DNA from 3 places in the Bradyrhizobium sp. I1.14.4 genome. Region 2 is predicted to be linked to each of the others. Evidence: predicted binding sites of a transcription regulator. Region 2 holds the regulator's gene; each other region holds the start of a gene.
The links. Region 2 encodes LexA, which represses DNA repair genes until DNA is damaged. Its sites were predicted from a motif close to TGTTCNNNNTGTGTTCNG; they were not measured.
Positions count from the first base shown of each region.

Region 1: the regulator LexA is predicted to act here: its motif matches at 4,067-4,084, upstream of ABIB78_RS17300 (ImuA family protein).
Region 3: the regulator LexA is predicted to act here: its motif matches at 6,226-6,243, upstream of ABIB78_RS22940 (ATP-dependent Clp protease adaptor ClpS).

Region 1 is NZ_JBNDLA010000007.1:251,049-259,043, forward strand. Features, by position in the region: gene ABIB78_RS17290 (error-prone DNA polymerase) at 1-1,502, opposite strand, end outside; gene ABIB78_RS17295 (Y-family DNA polymerase) at 1,499-3,292, opposite strand; gene ABIB78_RS17300 (ImuA family protein) at 3,183-3,995, opposite strand; gene ABIB78_RS17305 (UdgX family uracil-DNA binding protein) at 4,251-5,684, shown strand; gene ABIB78_RS17310 (inorganic phosphate transporter) at 6,223-7,845, shown strand; gene ABIB78_RS17315 (LysR family transcriptional regulator) at 7,943-7,995, opposite strand, start outside.
Region 2 is NZ_JBNDLA010000006.1:283,437-291,431, forward strand. Features, by position in the region: gene ABIB78_RS15615 (hypothetical protein) at 1,156-1,308, shown strand; gene ABIB78_RS15620 (HAD family hydrolase) at 2,159-2,785, shown strand; gene ABIB78_RS15625 (molybdopterin molybdotransferase MoeA) at 2,812-4,023, shown strand; gene lexA (transcriptional repressor LexA) at 4,256-4,960, shown strand; gene ABIB78_RS15635 (hypothetical protein) at 5,199-5,627, shown strand; gene ABIB78_RS15640 (hypothetical protein) at 5,773-6,000, shown strand; gene ABIB78_RS15645 (ComEC/Rec2 family competence protein) at 6,011-7,995, opposite strand, start outside.
Region 3 is NZ_JBNDLA010000011.1:182,757-190,751, forward strand. Features, by position in the region: gene ABIB78_RS22915 (hypothetical protein) at 1-274, shown strand, start outside; gene ABIB78_RS22920 (SDR family oxidoreductase) at 284-1,039, opposite strand; gene ABIB78_RS22925 (flavin reductase family protein) at 1,455-2,009, opposite strand; gene ABIB78_RS22930 (LLM class flavin-dependent oxidoreductase) at 2,089-3,189, opposite strand; gene ABIB78_RS22935 (mechanosensitive ion channel family protein) at 3,608-5,944, opposite strand; gene ABIB78_RS22940 (ATP-dependent Clp protease adaptor ClpS) at 6,266-7,995, shown strand, end outside.

The sequences.
Region 1 (7,995 bases), on a different contig from region 2:
CCGCCGACATGCTGCGAGAGATGGCGCGGAAACTCGATCAGCTCGGTGGCGAGTTCGACCGCGAGGTTGATCATCGCGTTCTTGGGATCGAGCCCGGCCTGCCGCACTTGCATGTCGTTGAGGCCCTTGCCCCAGCTGCCCCACACGGTGTCGGCGAGCGCCGCGGTGACGTCCTCGGTCAGCCCGAGCGCCTTGCCGACGTCGCGGATCGCGCTGCGCGGGCGATAATGGATGACGGTGGCGATGATGGCGGCGCGGTGGCGGCCGTAGCGGCGATAGACATATTGCATCACCTCCTCGCGCCGCGAATGCTCGAAATCGACGTCGATGTCGGGCGGCTCCAGCCGCTCCTTGGAGATGAAGCGCTCGAACAGCAGATCGACCTTGGTCGGATCGACCGAGGTGACGCCGAGCACGTAGCAGACCGCGGAATTCGCCGCCGAGCCCCGCCCCTGACACAGAATGTTCTGGCTGCGCGCATAGTGCACGATGTCATGCACGGTGAGGAAGTAATGCGCGTATTTCAGCTCGGCGATCAGCGCGAGCTCCTTGTTCAGGGTGTCGCGGAGCTTGCTGTCGATGTTGGCGATGCCGCCGAAATATTTGTCGACGCCAGCCCAAGTCAGGTCCTCCAGATGCTGCTGCGCGGTCTTGCCCGGCGGCACCGGCTCGTCGGGATATTGGTATTTGAGCTGGTCGAGCGAGAAGCTGATGCGATCAGCAAAGCGCATGGTTTCCGCGATCGCAGCAGGCCAGTCGCGGAACAGCCTCGCCATTTCGTGCGCCGGCTTGAGATGTCGTTCGGCATTGGCCTCGAGCCTGCGGCCGATCGCCTCGATCGTGGTCTTTTCGTGGATGCAGGTCAGCACGTCCTGCAACGGGCGGCGCGCGGGATGGTGATAGAGCACCTCGTTGGTGGCGAGCAGCGGCACGCCGGCATCAGTGGCGAGACCATGCAGCCGCGCGAGGCGGCGCTTGTCGTCGCCGCGATAGAGCAGGCTTGCGGCAAGCCAGACGCCGTCGGCAGCGCTCGCCTGCAATCGCGCCAGCAGATCAATCGCGTCAGCCATCTCGAAACGATGCGGCAGCGCCAGTACCAGGAGCTGGCCTTCGGCAAAATCGAGCAGATCGGACAAGCTAAGACGGCAATCGCCCTTCTCGATCCTCTCGCCGTCATCGCCGCGCTTGCCGCGGGTCAAGAGCTGGCACAGCCGGCCATAGGCGGCGCGGTCGCGCGGATAGACCAGGATGTCGGGCGTGCCGTCGCTGAAGACGATGCGGGCGCCGATCAGGAGCTTTGGCGGATGGGCGACCTTCTCGCTGTCGAGCTCCTTCCAGGCGCGCACCACGCCGGCCAGCGTGTTGTGATCGGCGATGCCGATCACGGGAATCCTCAGCTCGCTCGCCTGATACACATAGGCGCGCGGATCGGAGCCGCCGCGCAGGAAGGAGAAATTGCTGGTGATGCCGATCTCGGCATAGTCGGGCACTGATGTCTTCATGCGAACAGTCCGTGCACATACCAGTTAGCCGGAACGGACTTGCCCTGCTCGTCCCGCAGCTCGCTCTCGTAGAGGCCGTCGCGAAAGATCCAGAAGCGCTGGCCCTCGGCGTCCTCGACGCGGAAGTAATCGCGCGTCAGCGACGCGCCGTCCTGTTTCCACCATTCCATCGCGATCCGCTCGGGGCCCTCGACCCGCACCACCGCGTGCAAGGCACGCCGCCAGGTGAATTGATGCGGCGGACCGTCGGGCACCGTCGCGAACGGCACTTTTATGAGTTCGGGCCGCTCGAACAGCCGCAACGGACGCAGCGGCGGCTCGCCGGCGACACGTTCCGGCCAGGCGGCCGCGCTCGCGGCGGCCAGATGATGCTGCGCCGGCAGCGCGAGCGCTGATCGTTCGGGGATGTGGCTCTCCAGCGGCAGATGCACGACGACGCGCTTGCCCCCGATGCGGGCGGCGATGCGGTCGATCAGCGCCGAGAGCGCGTCATTGTCGTGCACGGTGGCGTCGAGATCGCGCTGCTGCTGCACCACGATCTCGGTACGCCCTGCGGCAAGACGGATGAGATCGAAGCCGAAGCCGGGATCAAGGGGATCGTTGAGCGCATCGAGCCGCTCGCGGAACAGGCGGTCGATCATCTCGGGCCGCGTCACCGGACGGCCGGTCTCGACCAGGATCGCGCGCACCGCGCCGTCGGTGCGGAAGAAGCTCGCCTCCAGTTGCCGGGCTCCCTTGCCCTGCTTGTCCATCGCGGTAACCAGCATCTTGGCGAGGCTTGAGAGGGTCAGCGCGATCACGGTGTCGGTGGCGATGGGCTCGGGGAAACGCTTCTCGACGATGTAATCGGGCAGCGGCTTGCGCGGGCTGATCGGGGCATCGCCCTGCCCGAGCGCGTGGCCGAGCAGGGTCGTGAAGGCTGCGCCGAACCGCGCCGAGATTTCATGCGGCGCGCGCGCGGCGACATCGCCGATGGTCTTCAAGCCGGCGCGGCGCAGGCCGGTGGTGATCGTGGCATCGGCGCCGAGCGCCGACACCGGCAGCGGGCCGACCGCCTGCGCTTCCGCGCCATCGGCTACGATCTGCCCCGAGGCGTAGCGCGTCAGCGTGCACGCCGCGATCGAGGTGCCGGCGATTGCGGCACTGATGGCAAAGCCGCGCCGGTTCAGCGCGCTGGTCACGATTTGCAGCAGCGCGCGCTCGCCGCCGAACAGATGAGCGCAACCGGTGATGTCGAGGAACAGCCCGTAAGGCGGATCGAGCGCGACCAGCGGCGTGAAGCGGTCGCACCAGTCGGCGATATCGTTCAGCGTCTTCAGATCGGCCGCGGGATCGGCGTCGTAGACCGTGAGCTCCGGACAGATCGCCCGCGCATTGGCGAGCGGCAATCCGATCGACAGCCCGGCGCGCACCGCAGCCTCGTCGATGGCGTGCAGCAGGATCGCGTTGTGGTCCTTTGCCACCACGACGCTGGGGAGACCGCTACTTAACCCATTTGTGAGGGAGGCATCAACGGATGGGTTCCCTCCCCCCTTGTGGGGGAGGGTTAGGGAGAGGGGTAAGCCGCATACGCTGGCGTCCGTGGTACCCCTCTCTCCAACTCTCCCCCGCAAGGGGGGAGAGAGCCCTGGCAACGTGCTCATCTCACTTGAAGGTTCATCCAGCTCGCCTGCAACGAGCTCAGCTGGCGAGGCGATGCTCTGCGCGAGCTTGCGCTTGATGCGATCGATCGGCAGGCGTGGCAGCCACAGGCTGAGGATACGCCGACGGTTCACTGAATTGGCACTCATCACATTTCCATTCCATGATCCATCGCCCGACCGGGCCATGACGATTGCGCACGAGTTCGGCCTCGAAGCGCGGCGCGCCCCAGGCGCTGCAAAGCGCCGCAGGCATCGCGGCATTGCCGGGCGGCGAATGCGCCGCGCGCACGATCCAGCGCGTCTCCGCGGTCGAGGGGATCGGGGTGGCCGCGATCCGCAACACCAGCGCGGTGACGCCGGAGGCTTGCGCGGCCAGCGTCAATTTGCGGCTGGCGACGAGATCGAGCTGGCGCGCATGGCCCCAGACCTCGAGCACAACCGCGCCGAGCGCATCGCAGGCGAGCGCGTCGGCCGCGGTGCGCAGGCCGCTATCGATATCGGCGGCACGCACCGTGACCAGCAGGCGCGGATCGAGGCCGAGTTCGGCCAGCCCGCGCATCGACAGCGCGCCGTTTTCGCGATCGGAAAAGTCCTGCCGTACCCAGACCAGCGGCTTGCGCGAGGACATGCGGCCGGCAAGCCCCGCGATGAAGCCGGTCGCCGCGCCCCCCTGATGGCCGGCCGCGAACACCTCGTGCAGCGCGGCCGCCGCAAGCCCGCCGCGCAGCATCGCGTCCGCGCTGGCATGGCCGAGCGCGACGCGGTTCGGCATCGCCGCATCCGATGGCGCCTCGATGCGCGCGATGCTGCCGCGCAGAGACGCAAGCGTACCCGTGCGTGCGCCATTCATTGCGCCGCTCCTTCCACCTGAAAATTTGAGGCCGTCACTGACCTGAATAGAGAACCAGGGACTGGCCCATTTGTTCATGATATGTTCTAATATAAAGCTAACAGGGCCTGCGGAGTCAATCGGATTGGTGAACTCATCGATTCATGAGTGGAATCAATGGGATTCAGCAGCCGCCGAACCGGATGGCCCTGATCTTCCGCAGTGTCAGGCGCACAAGCCGCGAAAATGGCGGCGTGACGGAAACGGAGCAATCGCATGCGCATCATCGTGCTCGACAACGACACCGATTTCGAAGGCTGGCGCAAGGCCGCGCGGCGATTGGCGCTGAATGACGTGAAGCCTTCGGAAGTCACGTGGACCGTACGCCGCGATGACGAACTATCATCGGCATCCTGCGTGAATGAATTGCCGGATCCGCCGCAGGCACAGCTCAACGTCCCTGCCAAATTCGTCGAGCTGGCAAGAACCGCGATCCTGCATCGGAACGACGAGCGCTTCGCCCTGCTCTATCGCCTGCTGTGGCGGCTGCGCAGCCATCACGATCTGCTCGGCGCGACCACCGCCCCTGATGTCGCCGAGGTCCACGCGATGGCGCGCGCGGTCTATGGCGATATCGACAGGATGCACGCGCATCTGCGCTTCCGCGAGATCGGCCGCGAGCGGACGGCGCATTACGTCGCCTGGTTCGAGCCGGAGCATCGCATCGTCGAGCTCGCCGCACCATTCTTTGCCGGCCGCTTCGCCGACATGCCGTGGTCGATCCTGACCCCCGACGTCTGCGCACATTGGGACGGGCACGCGATCTCGATCACGCCGGGCATCGCCAAATCCGAAATGCCGACCGAGGATCGGCTCGAGGAAGTTTGGCGGCGTCATGACAACGGCCTGCTCAATCCCGCACGGCTGAAAGTGATGGAGATGCCGCAGGCCTATTGGAGGAACCTGCCCAAGGACTCGATCATTAAGCCTCTGATCGAAGATGCAATGCGCATGACGAGCGGCCCCTTCATCACACGCAAGGCGGCCGAGCCGCTGAAGCGGCAGGATGAGCCGATGCCCCGCAAGCAAACCCAGGATATGCAAGCCCGCGACACGATCGCGGCCTTGCGCGAAGAGGCCGCCGATTGCCGCGCCTGCCCGCTGTGGAAGGACGCAACCCAGACCGTGTTCGGTGAAGGCCCGCAAAGCGCAACGCTGATGCTGGTCGGCGAGCAGCCCGGCGACAAGGAAGATCTCGCAGGCCATCCCTTCGTCGGACCGGCCGGACAGATGCTCGATCGCGCGCTGGAGGAAGCCGGCATTGCGCGCACCAAGGTCTATGTCACCAATGCGGTGAAGCACTTCAAGTTCGTGCCGCGCGGCAAGATCCGGTTGCACCAGAAGCCGAACACGCCGGAGATCCGCGCCTGCCGGCAGTGGTATGAACGCGAGCTCGCTACCATCAAGCCGGACCTGGTGATGGCGCTCGGCGCCACGGCAGCGCAGAGCGTGCTCGGCAAGATCACGCCGATCAACAAGAACCGCGGCCGTCTGATCGACCACGATGGGATCAAGGTGCTCGTCACCGTGCACCCATCCTATCTGTTGCGGCTGCCCGACGAAAAAGCAAAGGCGCTGGAATATCATCGCTTTATCGACGACCTGAAAATCGCGGCACATCAGCTGCGCAGATCAGCCAACGCGGCTTGAGTTCCGCCAAACCAGCGGAACCACACTTCAACGTGAAATTGTTCTAAACCCTGACAAACACCTACAACCTTGAATTGATCTGTGTTAGGGTAGCATGTTCCGCAGGTATCGGGCGTCATGTTCACGCCATGACGTACCCTGAGGCGGGCGCGCTGCGCGGTTTGCTAGCCCCAATCGTGCGGCGCGCCACCTCATCTATCTGCCTGCAACCTGGCCCGCACCCTCGCAGCATTTTCCCCCTTGTAGCGTTCATGTCACGGCCGCCGGGCCTTGACGGCCCGGAGCGTGGCCGGTGTGGCCTCATCTTCACAATGTCTCGCCCTGCGAAACGCAGGCGGCGAGTTTCCGTCGTGATCGGTGACCTTCCATTGCCACAGGCCGCCACGAGGCCGCGAAGGCGCGTGGGCCATCAATCCGTTGCACAAAAATTCGGCTCGATGTCCACCGCCATGGGTAGCCGCCTCATTTCGCGGGCCGGATTTCAATTGCTTGTCATATGCATCGATCAAAATCGGAGGCATTGGGACAGGAGTTTACCATGAGCGATATGGCGTTACCCGGCTCGATCGAGCCCGCCCTGAAAAAGGGTCCGGACCTCGACAAGGGCTTTCATCCTCTGACCGGCGTTATCTATTTGGGCGTGGTTGCGGCCGCGCTGCTGTTCGTTGCCTACAGCATCTATGCCGACGTCGACGCCACCGGCACACGCATCACGTCGTTCCTGCCGTACATCCTGCTGTTCGTCGCGCTGCTGATCGCGCTCGGCTTTGAATTCGTCAACGGCTTCCACGACACCGCCAACGCGGTCGCGACCGTGATCTACACCCGCTCGCTGCCGGCGCATATCGCCGTGGTCTGGTCTGGCATGTTCAACCTGATCGGCGTGCTGCTCTCGAGCGGTGCCGTTGCCTTCGGCATCGTGTCGTTGCTCCCGGTCGAGCTGATCCTGCAGGTCGGCTCCAGTGCCGGCTTCGCGATGGTGTTCGCGCTGCTGATCGCCGCCATCATCTGGAATCTCGGCACCTGGTGGCTCGGCCTGCCGGCCTCGAGCTCGCATACCCTGATCGGCTCGATCATGGGCGTCGGCATCACCAACGCGCTGCTGCGCGGCCGTGACGGCACCTCCGGCGTGGACTGGTCGCAGGCGGGCAACATCGCCAAGGCGCTGCTGCTGTCGCCGCTGTTCGGCTTCGCGCTCGCGGCCGGCCTGCTCTACGTCCTCAAGATCGCGCTGGCGCGCGCGACGCCGGCGCTGTTCGGCGAGCCGGTCGGCAACCAGCCGCCGCCGTGGTGGATCCGCGGCATCCTGATCCTAACCTGCACCCTGGTCAGCTTCTTCCACGGCTCCAACGACGGCCAGAAGGGCATGGGCCTGATCATGCTGATCCTGATCGGCACCGTACCGACCGCCTATGCGCTGAACCGCGCGCTGCCCGCGAGCCAGATCGAGCAGTTCGCCGCGCACTCGACCTCGGCCAGCAAGGTCATCGAAGGCAAGGCGGCCGGCTACAACGTGATCGGCAATCCGCGCCCGGCCGTGACCAACTATGTCGCGCAGCACCAGATCAACGAAGGCACCTATCCGTCGCTGGCGGTGCTGGTGCGCGACATCGGCCAGCAGGTTGCCCAGTATGGCTCGCTGGCCAAGTTCCCGGCCGACGCGGTCGGCAACACCCGTAACGACATGTACCTGGCCTCCGAGGCGATCCGCTTCCTGATGAAGGACAAGGAAGCCGAACTGACCACCGCCGACGTCGCCACGCTGAACGCGTACAAGGGCTCGCTCGACAGCGCGACGAAGTTTATCCCGAGCTGGGTGAAGTTCGCCGTCGCCATCGCGCTCGGCCTCGGTACCATGGTCGGCTGGAAGCGCATCGTCGTCACCGTCGGCGAGAAGATCGGCAAGACCCACCTGACCTACGCGCAGGGTGCCTGCGCCGAGATCACGGCGGCCGCGACGATTGCGGCGGCCGACGGCTACGGCCTGCCGGTCTCGACCACGCACGTGCTGTCGTCGGGCATCGCCGGCACCATGGCGGCCAACGGCTCCGGCCTGCAATGGTCGACGATCCGCAACATCGCGATGGCCTGGGTGCTGACCCTGCCGGTCGCGATGATCCTCTCGGGCTGTCTGTACTACGTGTTCTACCACGTGTTCTGATGCCCCCACGCTTTCGGCGCGGCACCGCGCCGGACCAAGGCCCGCACGTCAGGTGCGGGCCTTTTGCTTTTTGCCGTTGCGGCGCCAAGCCGCGCGCTCAATCGTATGCCTTGGCCACCTCTGCCAGCAGGCCGCGCGCCCATTTGTGCA
Region 2 (7,995 bases):
AATCGGTCATTCGGGTCGATCTCGTCAGGCTCGCCCATGTCCGCGCTGGGTCAAACTCGGAAGGCGGAGCGCGCAACCCTGAGGTCCGCTTCACCCCCGACGCCGGACTTTCGATAACCAGCGGGGCACTTCTTAAAAAGGGGCCATCAACGGACGCGGTTGATATCCACGGAGGGCAGCGGACCCTGGCGCGCACGAGATCCATATCGTGATGTCGCTCTGCAGTTGTCTCGCAAGAGCGAGATTGAACGAGATTTGCTCGAGGCGGCTGGAACAGATCGATATCGGTTGCGTTCGCAAAAAGTGCCAAAAGATGCACTGCAAATGGAGTACAACCATGCGCCCAGCCACCTTCGGATTGGCTCTCAGTCTAATCGCCGCTGGTCTAATTCTGCTACCTGTTGAATCCGATGCACGACCCCGCGGTCGGGCGGGCGGATTTCACGCGGGCGGATTTCACGGCGGGGTCCACCCCGGAGTGAGGCCCGGCTGGCACGGCGGTGGCACCCGATGGGCGGGTGGTCGTTACTACCGTGGAGGCTATTACGGCAGAGGTTGGGGATATCCCGCAGCCGCAGGCGTGGCGGCCGGAGCCGCACTCGGGGCAGCAGCTGCCTACGGCTCCTGCTATCAAACTCAGCCCGTCTGGAACGGTTACACGTATGTCCAGCAAAGCGTGAGAGTTTGCTAGGCACCAAATCCGGAAACGGAATTTCGCTGCTGGTCTCTGTTGAGCCCGGGCTGCCCGGACTCGAGCCGTTGCGATCGGCCCGGGTTAGGTCCGGGACCGAAACGCTCTGCGCGTGGCCCCGTTGAATCGGCGGCTCAAAGAAAGGCCCCAGCGAGGGGGTACACGCTGAGGCCAGAGCAACTTGGTCAGGCCATCCTAGACCTCGCCCCGACGCTTTCCTCTGCTCCTTCGGAGTACCGGAATCATACGGGTCCGACGACGTGAAACCTTATTCGTCCCACATCCGTATCCGTGCATGTCAGGATTTTGCCGTCCCTCCTGGGGCTAGAACCAACGCCGTCCGTCGTATTTCAAAGCGGGCGGCGTTGCGTATTTCTGGCCTGGAACAGGACGAAGCTCCGACGTGCCCGCGCCGCTGACATTCGTGCAAGTTCCCTGACAGGAACCGGAACGGATACCAACCCATGTTAGTTGGACAGCATGATCTTGATGGATGGAGCGTCATCGCCGTGAGCCGAAAAACCTTGCAGGCACGTTCAGAGCAGGCGCTCGTCGTTATCATTCTCAGTACCGGCGCGCTCATCGCTTACCTCGGCCTGGCGCTTTCCAGATTGTGAGGCTGCGCGGCAGGACCTGCGCCAAATCCGGTGTCGCCCCTGCCACTGATTTGCCCGACGGCGCAAGCCCCCTTCGCAAAAATATTTCGGTTTATCAGCACACCCAACTCAGTGTATGGTTTGCCCGTCTCACCCGATCGAGGGGCGCTTCGCGGTCGTCACGAACGCGGCGTGAGATGCGGTGGACGCCGAGTGCGCAACTGACGAGTGCGAACGAGGCGGACGGTGAAGTCGTGTGGTCCTGACGCCCTAGCGGCCGGTGTCTCCCCGCAAAACGCGCAAGCGTTTTTGCGGAGACGGTGACAAGCAAGCCCAGTCTCGCCGGGGAGAGCACGAAGTAAGCCGTAGCCCATCGCGCAGGGAAAGCCGGACTGCTCCGGTTACACCTGTGGTCCTACCCCCGTGCTTTTTGTTGCACGGGACCCATGGGTGCAATCGGCACCCGGCTTTCCCTGCGCCCTCTTCAAGGAGGGCGGAACGAACAGCAAAGCTCGGGCAAATCATGTCGCGAGAACGTCGATGTGTGACTCACGGATCGTGCAACAAATTCGGTGCCGTCCCGGCGAAGGCCCGGGGACCCATAACCGCCGAAGGTGATTGTTGCGCGACGCTGGGGCCACAGCCGTCTTCTACAACACGACCCTGTGGTTATGGATCCCTCCGGGAGAAGCCGCGGCTTCTCCAATCAAGCATCGGCGTCTCTGGAATACTGGATCACACGCATGCGCGGGTGATGACACCGCGTGAGAATGGACCAAGCCGGAGCCAACATCAGCACCGTCGTCGCATGCCTGCCGCACAAATCGAGGACATTGCCGCCCGCCCGCAATTTTCGTACACGGTTTCCGCAATGACCTCGCAACTCTCTCCCCATTCCGTCGACGTGCTGCTGTTCGATATCGGCCGCGTCGTGATCGACATCAACTTCGAGAAGGTGATGGCGCACTGGGCGCAGCATGCCGGCTGCGCGCCGGCCGACCTCGCCACGCGCTTTGTCGTCGACGACAGCTTCAGGCATCACGAGATCGGCCGGATCGACGACGCCGCGTTCTTCGAAAACCTGCGCCAGACGCTCGGCATCAACATCACGGACGCGCAGTTCCTCGAAGGCTGGAACGCGATCTTCACCGGCGAGATGCCGGGAATCGCCCCCCTGCTCGCGGCGGCTGCCAGGCGGATGCCGCTCTACGCCTTCTCCAACACCAATCCAGCCCACGTCGCGCATTTCTCCGCCAGCCATGCCGAGTTGCTCAGCCATTTCCGGACTGTCTTCCTGTCATCGAGCATCGGCTTCCGGAAACCCGACGCCGAGGCCTACGATCATGTGGTAAAAGCGATCGGCGTGCCGGCGTCGCGGATCCTGTTCTTCGACGACCTGGCCGCCAATATCGAGGGTGCGCGGGCGCGCGGCCTTCATGCCATCCACGTGACATCGACGGATGACGTGGCAAGGGCGTTGACCGCACTTGGTATTTAAACTTTTCGAATGAAGGAGCTCTGAGCGTGGCCCTGATGCCGGTTGCCGATGCCCTGTCCGCCGTCCTCGCCGGCGCCGAGCCCCTGCCGGAGGAGATGGTCGCGCTCGATGCCGCCTACCACCGCACCCTGGCGCATGACCTCGCCGCGCTCCGCACCCAGCCGCCACAGCCGATGTCGGCGATGGACGGCTACGCCGTGCGCGCCGCCGATGCGGCCGATCTCAAGGCCCGGCTCAAGGTGATCGGCGAAGTCGCGGCCGGCCGGCCGTTCGAGCGGACGGTCGGTGCCGGCGAAGCGGTGCGGATCTTCACCGGCGGCGTGATCCCCAATGGCGCCGACGCCGTCATCATCCAGGAAGACACCAGGGTCGACGGCGACCACATCGCGATCACGGAAGCCGCAACCGCCGGGCGGCACATCCGCCCCGCCGGCGTCGACTTCCGTGAGGGCGACGTGCTGCTCGCCGCCGGCAGCCGCCTCTCCGACCGCGCGCTGTCGCTGGCGGCTGCCATGAACTATCCGGAGCTCGTGGTGCACCGCCGTGCGAAGGTCGCGGTGCTGGCGACCGGCGACGAGCTCGTGATGCCGGGCTCGAAGCCCGGCCCGGGCCAGATCGTCTATTCCAACGGTTATGCGCTGCGGGCGCTGGCGCGCGCCGAAGGCGCCGAGACCATCGACCTCGGGGTTGCCGCCGACACGGTGGAAGCGACCACCGCCGGCATCCGCCGGGCGCGAGAGACCGGTGCCGACGTCCTGATCACCACCGGCGGTGCCTCGGTCGGCGACCACGATCTGGTCAAGCGGTCGCTGGAGGCCGAGGGCGTCGACATGGCGTTCTGGCGGATTGCGATGCGGCCGGGCAAACCGATGATGCATGGCCGGCTCGGCGCGATGCGGGTAATCGGCCTGCCCGGCAATCCGGTATCCTCCTATGTCTGCGCCTTCCTGTTTCTGGTGCCGTTGATTCGGGCGCTGAGCGGCCGGAAAGCGATTCATCATGTCCGCGTCACCGCCCTGCTCGGCCGCGACCTCGCCGCCAACGACCAGCGCGAGGACTACCTGCGTGCGCGTCTCGAGGAGCGCGAAGACGGTACGCTGATCGCAACCCCCGTGGTGCAGCAGGACTCTTCGCTGCTCGGGAATCTCGCTGCGGCACGGGCACTTCTCGTGCGTCCGCCGTTTGCGCCTGCCGCTGCCAAGGGCAGCGAATGCAAGATCCTGACGCTGCCCGAATAGGGTTTTCGCCCCCCGCCGATTGTGCGTGGCCGAGCGCGTTCACCGGAAATTAAGTGGTTGCGGAACACATATCGAACATATAGTGTCCGTTCATGATTTGTTTCGAGTACTAGTGTCTACAAAATGGGAGGCCGCGAGGGAGCGCTTGTAATGAGCACCGTGCTCCTGAGGTCAGGCCCCACCTGAAAAGTCTCGGAATCGAACGACGCTATCAACCGGGGGAATACTCGAGATGCTCACGCGCAAACAGTACGAACTTCTGCGTTTCATCAATGAACGTCTGAAAGAGGCCGGTGTGCCGCCCTCCTTCGACGAGATGAAGGATGCGCTCGACCTGCGCTCGAAGTCCGGTATCCACCGCCTGATCACTGCGCTGGAGGAGCGCGGCTTCATCCGCCGCCTGCCCAACCGCGCCCGTGCCATTGAAGTCATCAAGCTGCCCGAACTGTCGGCCGGCGGCAGCAACGGCCGCCGCGGCTTCACGCCAAGCGTTATCGAAGGCACCCTCGGCAAGCGCACCAGCACGCCGCCGACCGCCGAGGACGACGGCAACCGTCCGGTCGCGGTCCCGGTGATGGGCCGGATCGCCGCCGGTACGCCGATAGAGGCGTTGCAGACGCGCAGCCACACCATCAGCGTGCCGCCCGACATGCTCGGCTCCGGCGAGCATTATGCGCTGGAAGTGCGCGGTGACTCGATGGTCGACGCCGGCATCCTCGACGGTGACATGGCGCTGATCCAGCGCAACGACGTCGCCAACACCGGCGACATCGTGGTGGCGCTGATCGACGAGGAGGAAGCCACCCTGAAGCGCTTCCGCCGCCGCGGCGCATCGATTGCGCTGGAGCCGGCCAACACCGCCTATGAAGTGCGCATCCTGCCGCCGAACCGGGTGCGCATCCAGGGCAAGCTGATCGGTCTTTATCGCAAATACTGACGGCGGCAAGGAACGAGCAACACGTCGGATCGTTCCTTGAAGGATAGCGTAGCGTGCGGCCTGCCGGATGCGCTCCGATACCTCTCACGCAGCGTCGCGTGTTTGTGATCGGGACGTTCTGCGGCAAGTCGTACAATCGCCCAGAAACGAGCAGATACTCGTTCGCTATCGTCCACTCTGGTAGAGGCCTATGCCTCAGGGAGAGGCACGGGTCGCTACCTCAATGAGGAGCCATCCGATGTGTGACTATAGTCTGCACGCCGTGGCATCGCGCCCCGCCATTGTCGGAGAGACGCTGATCACCACGACTTTTCGCGGGACGTCGACCCGCGGCTTTGCTTCGGAGAATGATCCCACCGTCGCGGTCTGCATGCTGCCGGGCACCGAGCTCGCTTTCGCCGAGAACGTTCGCTACGACAGCCGCTGGATCTGGACCAAGACGCTGAACTATCGCGTCGGCGTGTTCAACGAAGTCGAGCCCGACGTGCCCGATCGCCATCATGACGCGGTCGAATTTCCCGACGGCAGCCATGTGCTGGTGACCCAGCTCGTCGAGGGACAGCGCGTCAGCGTGCTGCAATTGCCGGCGCTGCATCCGGCGGTCGAGCACAAGCCGAAGGTTGTGGAGCGGCGGCCCTCCGCATTCGCATCGCTGTTTTTGGGTTGAACGCATCGTCGCCGCGGAATGAGCCGTTCGGCGGCGAGTGACCTAAGCGATTTCGAGCGACCCCGGATTTCGGGTTCCGGGGCGCAGCAGGAGATTTGCGTCGGCGGACGCCTTGGCGCATCATCGTGCACGGAGGACGTGCGCGGTGGTCGATAAGGTCACATGGCAAAAAGCTGGTCGCGTCACGGAGCCGGGCCGCTACATGTTCCGGTTCGGCTGGCTGACGGTGACGGCTGACGACCTGAAGGTCTGGGAGCAGTTTCCCGAGGCTTCCTTCACCCTCGTCAAGAAGCCCGACGCTGGCCCCGATTCCGACGAGTACCATCTCGGCCTGTTCGAGCTGCCTTCCGGCCCCCCACCCGACAACGGCTAATCTTCGCCCTCTAATCTTCGCCCTGCAGATCAGTCTCGGCGGGCGTCGCGTCGACAGCGGACCGCGGCGCGGCGGCAGGCGCGCGCAGCGTCGTCTCGCTCTCGCCGTCGCCGGGAATCGCCGGCGACCACGGCCGGTCGATCCCGCCGGGCTTGACCGCATCGACGGCGTAGCCGTCCCTGATCCGCCGTAGCACCAGCGCGCCGTGGCGGCGCAGCCGCTCGGCATCGATCACGGACGCCGCGCAGCCCAGCGGCGCCGGCCGCGCAGTCACGATCAGCGCCGCGCGCTCGCAATCGTCGGCCAGCGCTTCCGGCCGCGTTGCCAAGGCCACGAAGCCGCCGCCGGCGCCCAGGGTCACGCAGCCACTTGCATCGCAGGAGACGCCCTCGCCGAGCGACGCATCCGTGGCCGTGCGCGCGTCGGCGTCGGCCGCCAGCCATTCCTTCACGAGAAAGGCATCCTTCGCGCTGTGCATCAGATGCAGCCGTCCGTCGCCGCCGCGTACCGCGACGTTGCGGCCGTCGGCGGAGACCAGCACGTCCGGCTGCGGTAACCGCACCGCCCAGACCGAGGCGACCACCAGCAGCACCGCGCCCAACCACCGCAGCGGCGTACGCAATAGCCCGAGCAGGATGATGCCGGCGCTTGCGACGATCAGCGGGCCGATGCCGAACGCCGCCATCCGGCCGACCGCGCCAGGGAGCGCGGCGACCCATTGCGTCACCATGATCATCCAGTCGATGCCGAATCCCATGATCGCCCAGAACACGCCGTCGAAGCCGAACGGCATGGCGACGAGCCCAAGCAGACCGGCCGGCATCACGACCGCCGACACCACCGGCATCGCCGCGAGGTTCGCGAGCAGCCCGTAGGGCGTCACGCGATGGAAATGGAACGCGGCGTAGGGCGTCGTCGCGAAGCCCGCCACCAGCGAGGCCAGCATCAGCGTGGTGAGCTCACGCCCACCCCACAGCGCAACCCGCGCGGTCGCCGAATGGTCGGGCGACGCCAACAGGTTCGGCAGCCCGATCTGCACCAGCGCTACCAGCCCAAGCGTCGCAGCAAACGACATCTGGAAGCTCGGATGCACCAGCGCTTCCGGTGCGATCGCGAGCACAATCAGTGCCGCCACCGCCAGCGTGCGGAAAGTGATCGCGCGGCGGTCGACGATCACGGCGATCAGCACCACGGCCGTCATGAAGAACGACCGCTGGGTCGCGACCTCCGCCCCCGACAGCAGGAGATAGAACGCCGCGGCGACCAGCGCGGCCGCCGCCGCCCATTTCTTGATCGGGTGTCCCGCCGTCAGCGCCGGAAACAGCGCAAGCAGCGCGCGCACCGCAAAGAACACCACGCCCGCGACGACGGCCATGTGGTAGCCGGAGATCGACAGTACATGGCCCAGCCCCGAAATGAACATCGCGTCGTTGACAGGCGTCGAGATCGCGTCGCGCCGGCCGGTCAGCAGCGCAGTTGCGATCGCGCGCTGATCGCCGTCGAGCGTGGTGCGGATGCGCGCATCGATGGCGTCGCGCAGGCCCTGCATGAAGGCGGCATAGCGCAGCGCAAGGCCACCGGTCGCCGGCGGATCCCGGGTCTTGACCGCGCCCATCACGAAGCCGGAAGCACCGATGGCCTGGAAATAGAGATCGCGGCCGAAATCATAGGAGCCCGGACGCTGCGGCCCGAGCGGCGGCATCAGGCGCGCCTTCAATTCGACGAAGCTGCCGACCTCGGGCGCGGTGCCCTTCTTCACCGAGAGCCGGACGCGCTCGAGCTTCGTATTGTCGCGCGGGCTCTCCATTGAGACCACGCGCAGCACGAAGCGATCGGTCTTCTCGCGGATATCGCGCGTCTCGACGAAGCCGGTCAGCGCCACGGAGAACATCGGCCGCGCCAACATCCCATGCGCGATCCGCGCCGTCTTCCATGTCGCCATCGCAAAGCCCGCGGCGACCGCGGCCAGCATGACAATGGCGGGAAACACCCTGT
Region 3 (7,995 bases), on a different contig from region 2:
GACCGGGCATCTCACCGAAAGCGGACCGGACGCACGCGGGCAATTCTCCGGATCGCTGAAGATGAAGCATGTGGGACTCTGCACACAGGACGGACCGGAGGAACGCGCCGGAGAGATCCGACTGCAATTCATGGGTGCGGATTCGCAGGTCACGGCGGAAATGGTGCTGGACGGCGCACCCTGCACCTACAGCGCCCGCAAGACGCACAGTTACGAGGGGACGCTGTCCTGCGCGGGCCGCGCGCCCGTCCCGCTGCTGGTGTGGCTCAAATAGCGGCTGCCGTCAGGCTGCCGGCCGCGAGCGGCGCAACCATTCGTTCAGATCGATGCGGCCGATGCGGGCCTCGCCCAGCGGCACCAGTGAGTGCTCCTCGACCCGACCGCCCCAGTAGAGTGCATCAGGGTCCTTCACCACCTGACGCGGATCGCCGGTTGCCTTCAGGTAGCGGGCCACGATTTCGTTGAACGGCGCGCGATCCGGACCTGCGATCTCGACGATGCCGTTGCGCGGCGGCTCGAGCGCCACATCGGCGACGAGCGCCGAGACGTCCTCCGCCGCGATCGGCTGGAACAGGCCGGGCGAGAGCCTGATCGTATTTCCATCTCCACTCGCGTCGGCGATCGCCCCGACGAATTCCATGAACTGCGTCGCGCGGATGATGGTGTAGGGAATACCGGAGGCCTCGATCAATCTCTCCTGCGCCACCTTGGCGCGGAAGTAGCCGTTCTCGGGCGTGCGGTCGGCGCCGACGATCGACAGCGCGACATGATGCTTGACGCCGGCCGGCTTCTCCGCCGCCAGCAGGTTGCGGCCGGAGGTCTCGAAGAATTCCATCACCGCCTTGTTCTCGAACGATGGCGAATTGGCCAAGTCGATCACCACGGCCGCGCTGGCCACGGCCTCCTTCAGCCCCTCGCCCGAGATGGTATTGATGCCGTTCTTGGGCGAAGCCGCGACGACCTCGTGGCCGCGCTGGCGCAGAATGGCTGTTGTCCTGGAGCCGATCAGTCCGGTGCCGCCGATGACAACGATCTTCATGATTGGGTCTCCCTTGTCGATGACGAGAGATTCTGGGGCGCGCGCTGCCACCGCATCGGTCGCTCCTGCTTGCGCGACGGCGCTTATAGCATGCGCGTGCGTCGATCGCGCGTTCGTCAAATTGATCACGATCGGTCAGCAGTGCTGATTGACTATTGGGGAGAATGGCTTGCGCTCGGCCGAAGAAAGCTCTCCAGCTCTACCGGCCAACGCTACACGGGTAGGCCAAGGCGTTGACGATCGGGCTGAACGGTTAGCGAGTTCGTATTGTATCTCCGTCATGGCCGGGCTTGTCCCGGCCATCCACGTCTTGGCCGTACGGGAAGTAAAGACGTGGATGCCCTCCACAAGGCCGGGCATGACGAGTGCAAATAGTGTCGCAGCGATCCAAACGATCGCGGATTTGATCAAACCCTCAGGAAAACTCGTTCCAGCTGATGCGGCGCGCGTCGAGGTCGCCGAGCACGACGGGATCGTGGATGTTGCGGACGCTCTGGAAGCTGCTGCGCAGGTAGATCAGCGGGTCGACCGTGGTCGCGGCGCGCACATGCTGGACTTCGCCGATGAAGATCGAATGGGTCTTGGTCTCGAGCTCCTGGGTCAACACGCAGTCGAACGCCGCGACGGCATCCTCCAGCACCGGGGCGCCGGTCGCGCCGGTGGTCCAGCGCCCAAACGCAAAACGGTCGTCGCCGTTGACACCCTTCTGGCCGGAGAAGGTCAGTGCCAGCAACGCGTGCTCCTCGTTCAGGAAGTTGATGACGAAATGGCGCTCCGCGCGGATCCGCTCGTGCGCGCTGGCATTACGGTTAACGCAGACCAGGACCGAAGGCGGATTGTCCGACAGCGAGCAGGCCGAGGTCACGGTCAGGCCGGTGCGCTGCCCGCTCTCGGAGCCGACCGTCACCAGGGCAACGGCACCCGCGCAATGGCGCATGGCCTGCTTGAAACTCTGTGCGTCGACCGTCATGCCGCAAACCTCGATGAAGACACTCCGTTAAAGATATGCGACGCGGGGTGCGAGGCAAGCCCCGCACCCTGCGCACCAGTCATGCAGCCTTCTCGAACTCGGCTCCGAGATGCTTGAGCCGCGGCATTACCTCGTTCTTGAGCAGGTCCAGCGAGTGCCGCCAGGCTTCCGGCTTGTGCTTGTAGTCGAAGCCGAACACGCAGAGGACGCCGAAGCCGCCGACCTCCCGGTAGATCTTCTCGATCTTCTCGGTGACCGTCGCGGGCGAGCCGACGATCCAATTCCGGCGCGCGCAATATTCGACGGTGACGTCGCTATCGGGCACGTCGGGCGCGTGCTTCAGGTAGTCCTTGAAGCCGAAATGGCCGAGCAGAGGCAGGAAATACTCGCCCATCATCCGGCCCATCATGTCGCCGGTCGACAGTTTCCACGCCTCTTCATCGGTGTCCGCCACGAACACCTCGCGCACCAGCCGCCAGTCCTTGCGGCTCGGCTTGCGGCCGGTCTTGGCCGCACCAGCTTCCACCGAATCCCAGTGGCTGCCGACATAGGCCGGATTGAGGTTGAGGCTCATCGGAATGAAGCCGCGCTCGCCGGCGAGCTTCAACGTGTCCGAGTTCTTCGACAGCCCGGCGACGCCGATCGGCGGATGCGGTCCCTGCAACGGCTTGATGTGCGGCTTGAGGAAGTCGAACATCGTGTCCGGCTTGCTCACCGTCCAGAACTTGCCCTTGTGCGTCCAGGGTCCAGGCTCGGACCACATCTTCAGGATGATCTCGAGCGCCTCGCGGGTCATGTCGCGGTTCTGGCCCGACATGCCGTCGACATTGAACATCGCCCAGTCGCTCGGCAGGCCCGAGGCGGCGACACCGAAATTGAGCCGCCCGTTCGAGAGATGGTCGAGCATCGCGACGCGGTTCGCAAGTTCGGCCGGGTGATGATACGGCAGCAGGAAGCCGCCGGGCCCGATGCGGATGTTCTTGGTCTGCAGCAGCGCCTGCGCCACCAACAGATCGGGCGACGGGTGCGGCTCCCACGGCGCGGTGTGATGCTCGCCGATCCAGGCTTCCTGATAGCCAAGTTCGTCGAGCCAGCGCAGCGTCTGCAGATCCCAGTCGTGGCCCTCCTTCAATCCGCACTCCGGCGGGTGCGAGGGCATGGTGAAGTAGCCAAGCTCCATGTGCGTTTCCTTCCTTCGCTTGTGATTCAGTCATGCAATGCGTCTTGCCGCGCATTCGCACGACAATCAGCAAGCGCTGTGCCAGCGGAGGAAATCGCAGGAGAGAAGGAGAAAGGCGGCGTTTTCGGTCAAGTGTGAGCCGTGCCTCGGGCCCGGCAAGGCCCTTGCCGTCTCATCGTCGCGAGACGGTGTCGCAACGATGAGACTCGCCGATAGGCATTCAGCTAGTTTGCTCCCTCTCCCCGTTCTTACGGGGTCGAGACGAGCGAAGCTCGCTCTTAGAGGGTTGGGGTGAGGGGCTACCTCCGCACATACGGAGACAGATACTCTCGCGGAGACTCCCCCTCACCCGAATTCGAGCTTCGCTCGAATTCGACCTCTCCCCGCAAGCGGGGCGAGGTGAAACGAAGCGAGCAAATCAGCCCGCGGCGCGACGCGGCTTCGCGTTGGAATCCGGCTCGGACGGCGCGGGAAGCTGCATCAGGATGGTCTGGCCCATCGAGGCGATCTCGATGCCCTCCTCCTGGAAGCGAAGCTTCATGCGGCGGTTGAACTCGCGCTGCACCGACCAGCGGCCGCCGTCGGTGCAGCGGATCTGTCCGACGATGGTCACGACGGAGCCGTCGACCTTGTCGACGCCCCACAATTCGAGATCGCCGCGGATCAGCGCGCGATATGCCGTCTCCTGACGCATCCCGGCGACGATATCCTTCAGGATCTCGCCGGCGCGGTCGGTGTCCTCCTTGTAGGACACGTTGACGCTGACCGCAGCGTTGCCGGCGCCGCGGCTGGCATTGGTGATTGTCGTCACCGCGCTGAACGGCACAATATGCACGGAGCCGTCGCCGGCGCGCAGCCGCATGGTGCGGATCGAGACGTTCTCGACCACGCCCGAGAGGCCCGACACCGTGACGGCGTCGCCGACCTGCACGGTGTTCTCGATCAGCAGGAACAGCCCGGTGATGAGGTCCTGGACCAGCTTCTGCGAGCCGAAGCCGATCGCAATGCCGACGATGCCGGCGCCGGCGAGCAGCGGCGCGACATTGACGCCGATCTCGCTGAGCGCGGTGAGCCCGACCACCGCGACGATCATGCAGAACAGCGCGGTGCGCAGCATCGGCTGGAAGGTGCGCAAGCGCGCGGCGCGGGCGAAATGCCCCTCGCGCGACAGCGCGTCGATCTGCCGGTCCATCACCGCGTTGGCAACTTCCCAGATCGCGGCCGCGGCAAGTGCCGCAATGCCGATCGTCACCAGCGCCGAGATCAGACGGCTGCCGATCTGGCCGCCATAGAACCAGACGACGGCGTCGACGCCCCAGACCTCGAGCAGCGCGACGAAACCGATCAGCGCGATCACCGCCGTCACCACCTTGCGCAGCAGCGGCAGATAGCGGTTGGCGCGCGTCTCCAGTCCCGGGAAACGCTGCATCAGGTCCGGGCTGATGCGGAAGCCGCGATCGATCAGGCTCAGCACCACCATGGTGACGAGGCGGGTGACCAGCAGCACCGCGACGGTGCCGACGAAATATTGCAGCAGTAGCGAATAGCCGTTGCGGATGTTGAGCGCCCACACCGCCCACAGCGCGAGATCGAGCGCGATCGCCAGCACATGCCAGAGCGCGGCGAGACGGTTGCGCGTCCGCGCCGCGATGCCGGTGCGATCGGCCGGCGCGCGGATGGCGTCGGCGACCTGCCGGCGGCACTGCAGGATGATGACGACGACGAACAGATGCACGACCAGCATCACGAGCCGCAGCAGCGCGGCGTAGCCGGCGCGACTGAGGCCGAGCAGCAGCGCGACGTTGGCGAAGGCGATGCCGGAGACACCGACGGCAACGATGCGCCGCGCCCAGATCTCGATGTAGGCGGCGGTCTCGGCGCGCACCCGGAACAGGCCGAATGGACCGGCCAGCGCGCGCACCGCGCAGATCAGCGCGCGCGAGAACGCATAGGCGTTGACCACGGCCAGGATCACGAGCCGCGTGGTCGACTGATCGCCGATCTCGGTGCCGAGCAGCGCGGTGGCGACGCCGACAAAGGCGACTACCGGCAACAGTTCGAGCACGAGACGCCCGAGCACGAATGGCAGCCGGACCAGCGACTGCCAGGCCCGCGCCAGGCTGAGCCGGCGGCGCTGCGACTCGGGCTCCGGCGTGACGTCGGCAACCGACGATGGCGGATCGACACTCGCGAGCGCCTGCGCCGGCACGCGCGCGGTCTGCGGCAGCCGCGTCTCCAGGTACGCGACCGGCCGCTTGATCAAGCGGAACACCACCCATTCGGCTGATAGCGCGCAGCCGAACACCAGCGCCAGCTTCCAGGCGATATCGATCAGCAGGCCATAAGCGGCCGGATCGTTGGCGGTGCGCACGAACCAGTAATAGAACGACGGGAAATTGGTCAGCGTGCGTGCGACGCCGGCGATCTCGCGCGACGTCTCGCCGACCTGCTCCGAGACCATCAGCAAGAGCTGCGCACCGAGGCTGTCCGCGTTGAGCGGGATCGACGAATGCTGCTCGGGCGCCGGCTGCGCTTCCTGCGGCGAGGCGTTGGCGATGGCGCGCAGCGTGTTGATGATCTCGCCGCGCTTGGTGTCGTCCTGCAGCGTCTCGAGCGCGCGCTTCGCCTGCTCTGATGTCAGCGCGTCGCTGGTACCGGGTTGCGCCGGCGCCGGCCTGGCAGCCGGCTGCGCGAGCGCGGGAGAGACGAGCAGGGCGAAGACGAGAAGGATCGCAAAACGAAACTTGTGCGACATGAGGGCCTCTTATTAAAAGTAATTGCGCGACGGCAAATCCTTGAGAGGAAGCTGCTCTCGCGCTCGCGCCATGTCGGATCGCCCCTTTTCGCCCCGATGATGTGTCGGAAGTTTGCCGCTGTGGCGGCCATCTTTTGGCATTTGCGGCAACACAACCGTCACAAGCGTTGAGTGGCGTTTACGCATGCAGGCGTACCGGACCCTGGCCCGCCGATCGGCCGCACCACACGCCAGGGCTGAGATCGGACAATCTTTCGCTTGACGCGCAGCTGCCGCCATGATGTTCTTATTTTGTTCTTTTCGTTGCGTTTCGGAGGCCTCATGCACGACGTCTTTGCCGATGACGGTCCGGTACAGCTCTTCATTCACGACGACGGCGAGACGCCGCTGGTATTCGTGCAGGACCTACTGCGCACGGTATTCGGGAAATCCCAACAGGAAGCCATCGCTACCGCTGCGCTGATCGAGGCCAGGGGCGCCGTTCCGTGCGGCCCCTATCCAGCACCCGTCGCACGGGCAATGTTCAACAGCGCCAAATGGTTGATCCGCTCCAACGGCCACCCGTTGATGATCACCAGCGAATCCGCCGATGCCAGCCGCCCCTGCGATCTCTGCGAAGCCCCGAACGCCGTGACGGAGATTATTCTCTCGGGCACCACGGCCTCACTGTGCAGGGACTGCCTGCTCGCCGCGCGTCGCAGCTCGGAAGAATTGCCGAGCCACGAGTTTCGATACGCTTTTGTTGCGCTCGATTGGCATTTCGCCGGCGTGCCGCGCAACCTGATCGTGACGCGGGCACGCCAGTTTCCAGGCCACATGCGCGCCGACGTTCAGGTCGCGATCGACAAACTGCTCACCGACCCGATCCACTTCTTCGGGATCCACGAGGAATATCGTTACGAGACGATTGGATTTGCGTCCTTGATGAAGGACAGCCGTAATGCGCCGGCGATCGCGCCTCCGCAGTATCAAGACGTCGATATCGGCGAGCCTGAGCCGGTGAAATGCCTCGTCAACGGCTTGTGGCTGTGCCGGTCCGGCACGTTACGCTACGCCGTGCTGCTGACCTATCATCGCGAATATGACCGCGAACCCGCCGTTCGGATCGAGATCGCATTGCCGGCGGGCTCGGCTGGCGATGCCTTCGTACAGCCGACCTTTGCCGCGCTGGAAGCCGCTGTACACGCCGCGCGATCCTATCGCGGCAAGATACTCTCGCTCGAGGGTGGTTCGGACTATCGCGGACGTTCGCGCGGCGTGACAGTGCATCGGCTGCCGACGGTTGCCCGCGATGACGTAATCCTGCCGGAACGGACGCTGCGGCTGCTCGACCGCAATGTGCTCGATTTCGTCGAAAGCCGCCATCTGCTGCGCGGGCTCGGGCAGTCGACCCGCAAGGGCATCCTGCTCTATGGCCCGCCCGGCACCGGCAAGACCCACACCATTCGCTATCTCGCCACCAACCTGCCTGACCATACCACGCTGATCATCACCGCCGAACAGGTCGGCCTGCTCGGCGCCTATATGAACCTCGCCCGGCTGCTGCAGCCGACCATGGTCGTGATCGAGGATGTCGACCTGATCGCACGCGACCGAGAGGACATGGGCGGGCCGTGCGAGGAATCCCTGCTCAACAAGCTGCTCAACGAGATGGACGGCCTGAAGGAGGATTGCGACATCCTGTTCCTGCTGACCACCAACCGCCCCGAAGAGCTCGAGAGCGCGCTGGCCGGCCGGCCCGGCCGCATCGACCAGGCGATCGAGATGCCGCTGCCCGACGAGACCGGACGCGGCAAGCTGATCCGGCTCTATGGCAAGGGCCTGCCGCTCGCGCAGCCCGTCATCGACGACGCCGTGCGACGCACCGAAGGCGTCAGCGCTGCCTTCATCAAGGAGCTGATGCGCCGACTCGCCCAGGCCAGCATTGTCCGTGACGATGGCGGGGAGATCACCGCCTTCGACCTCGACGGCGCGGTCAGTGAAATGCTGTTCGACGGCGGCCGGCTCAACGCCAAGCTGCTCGGTGGCGCGCAGGGGATGAGTGCGACGTG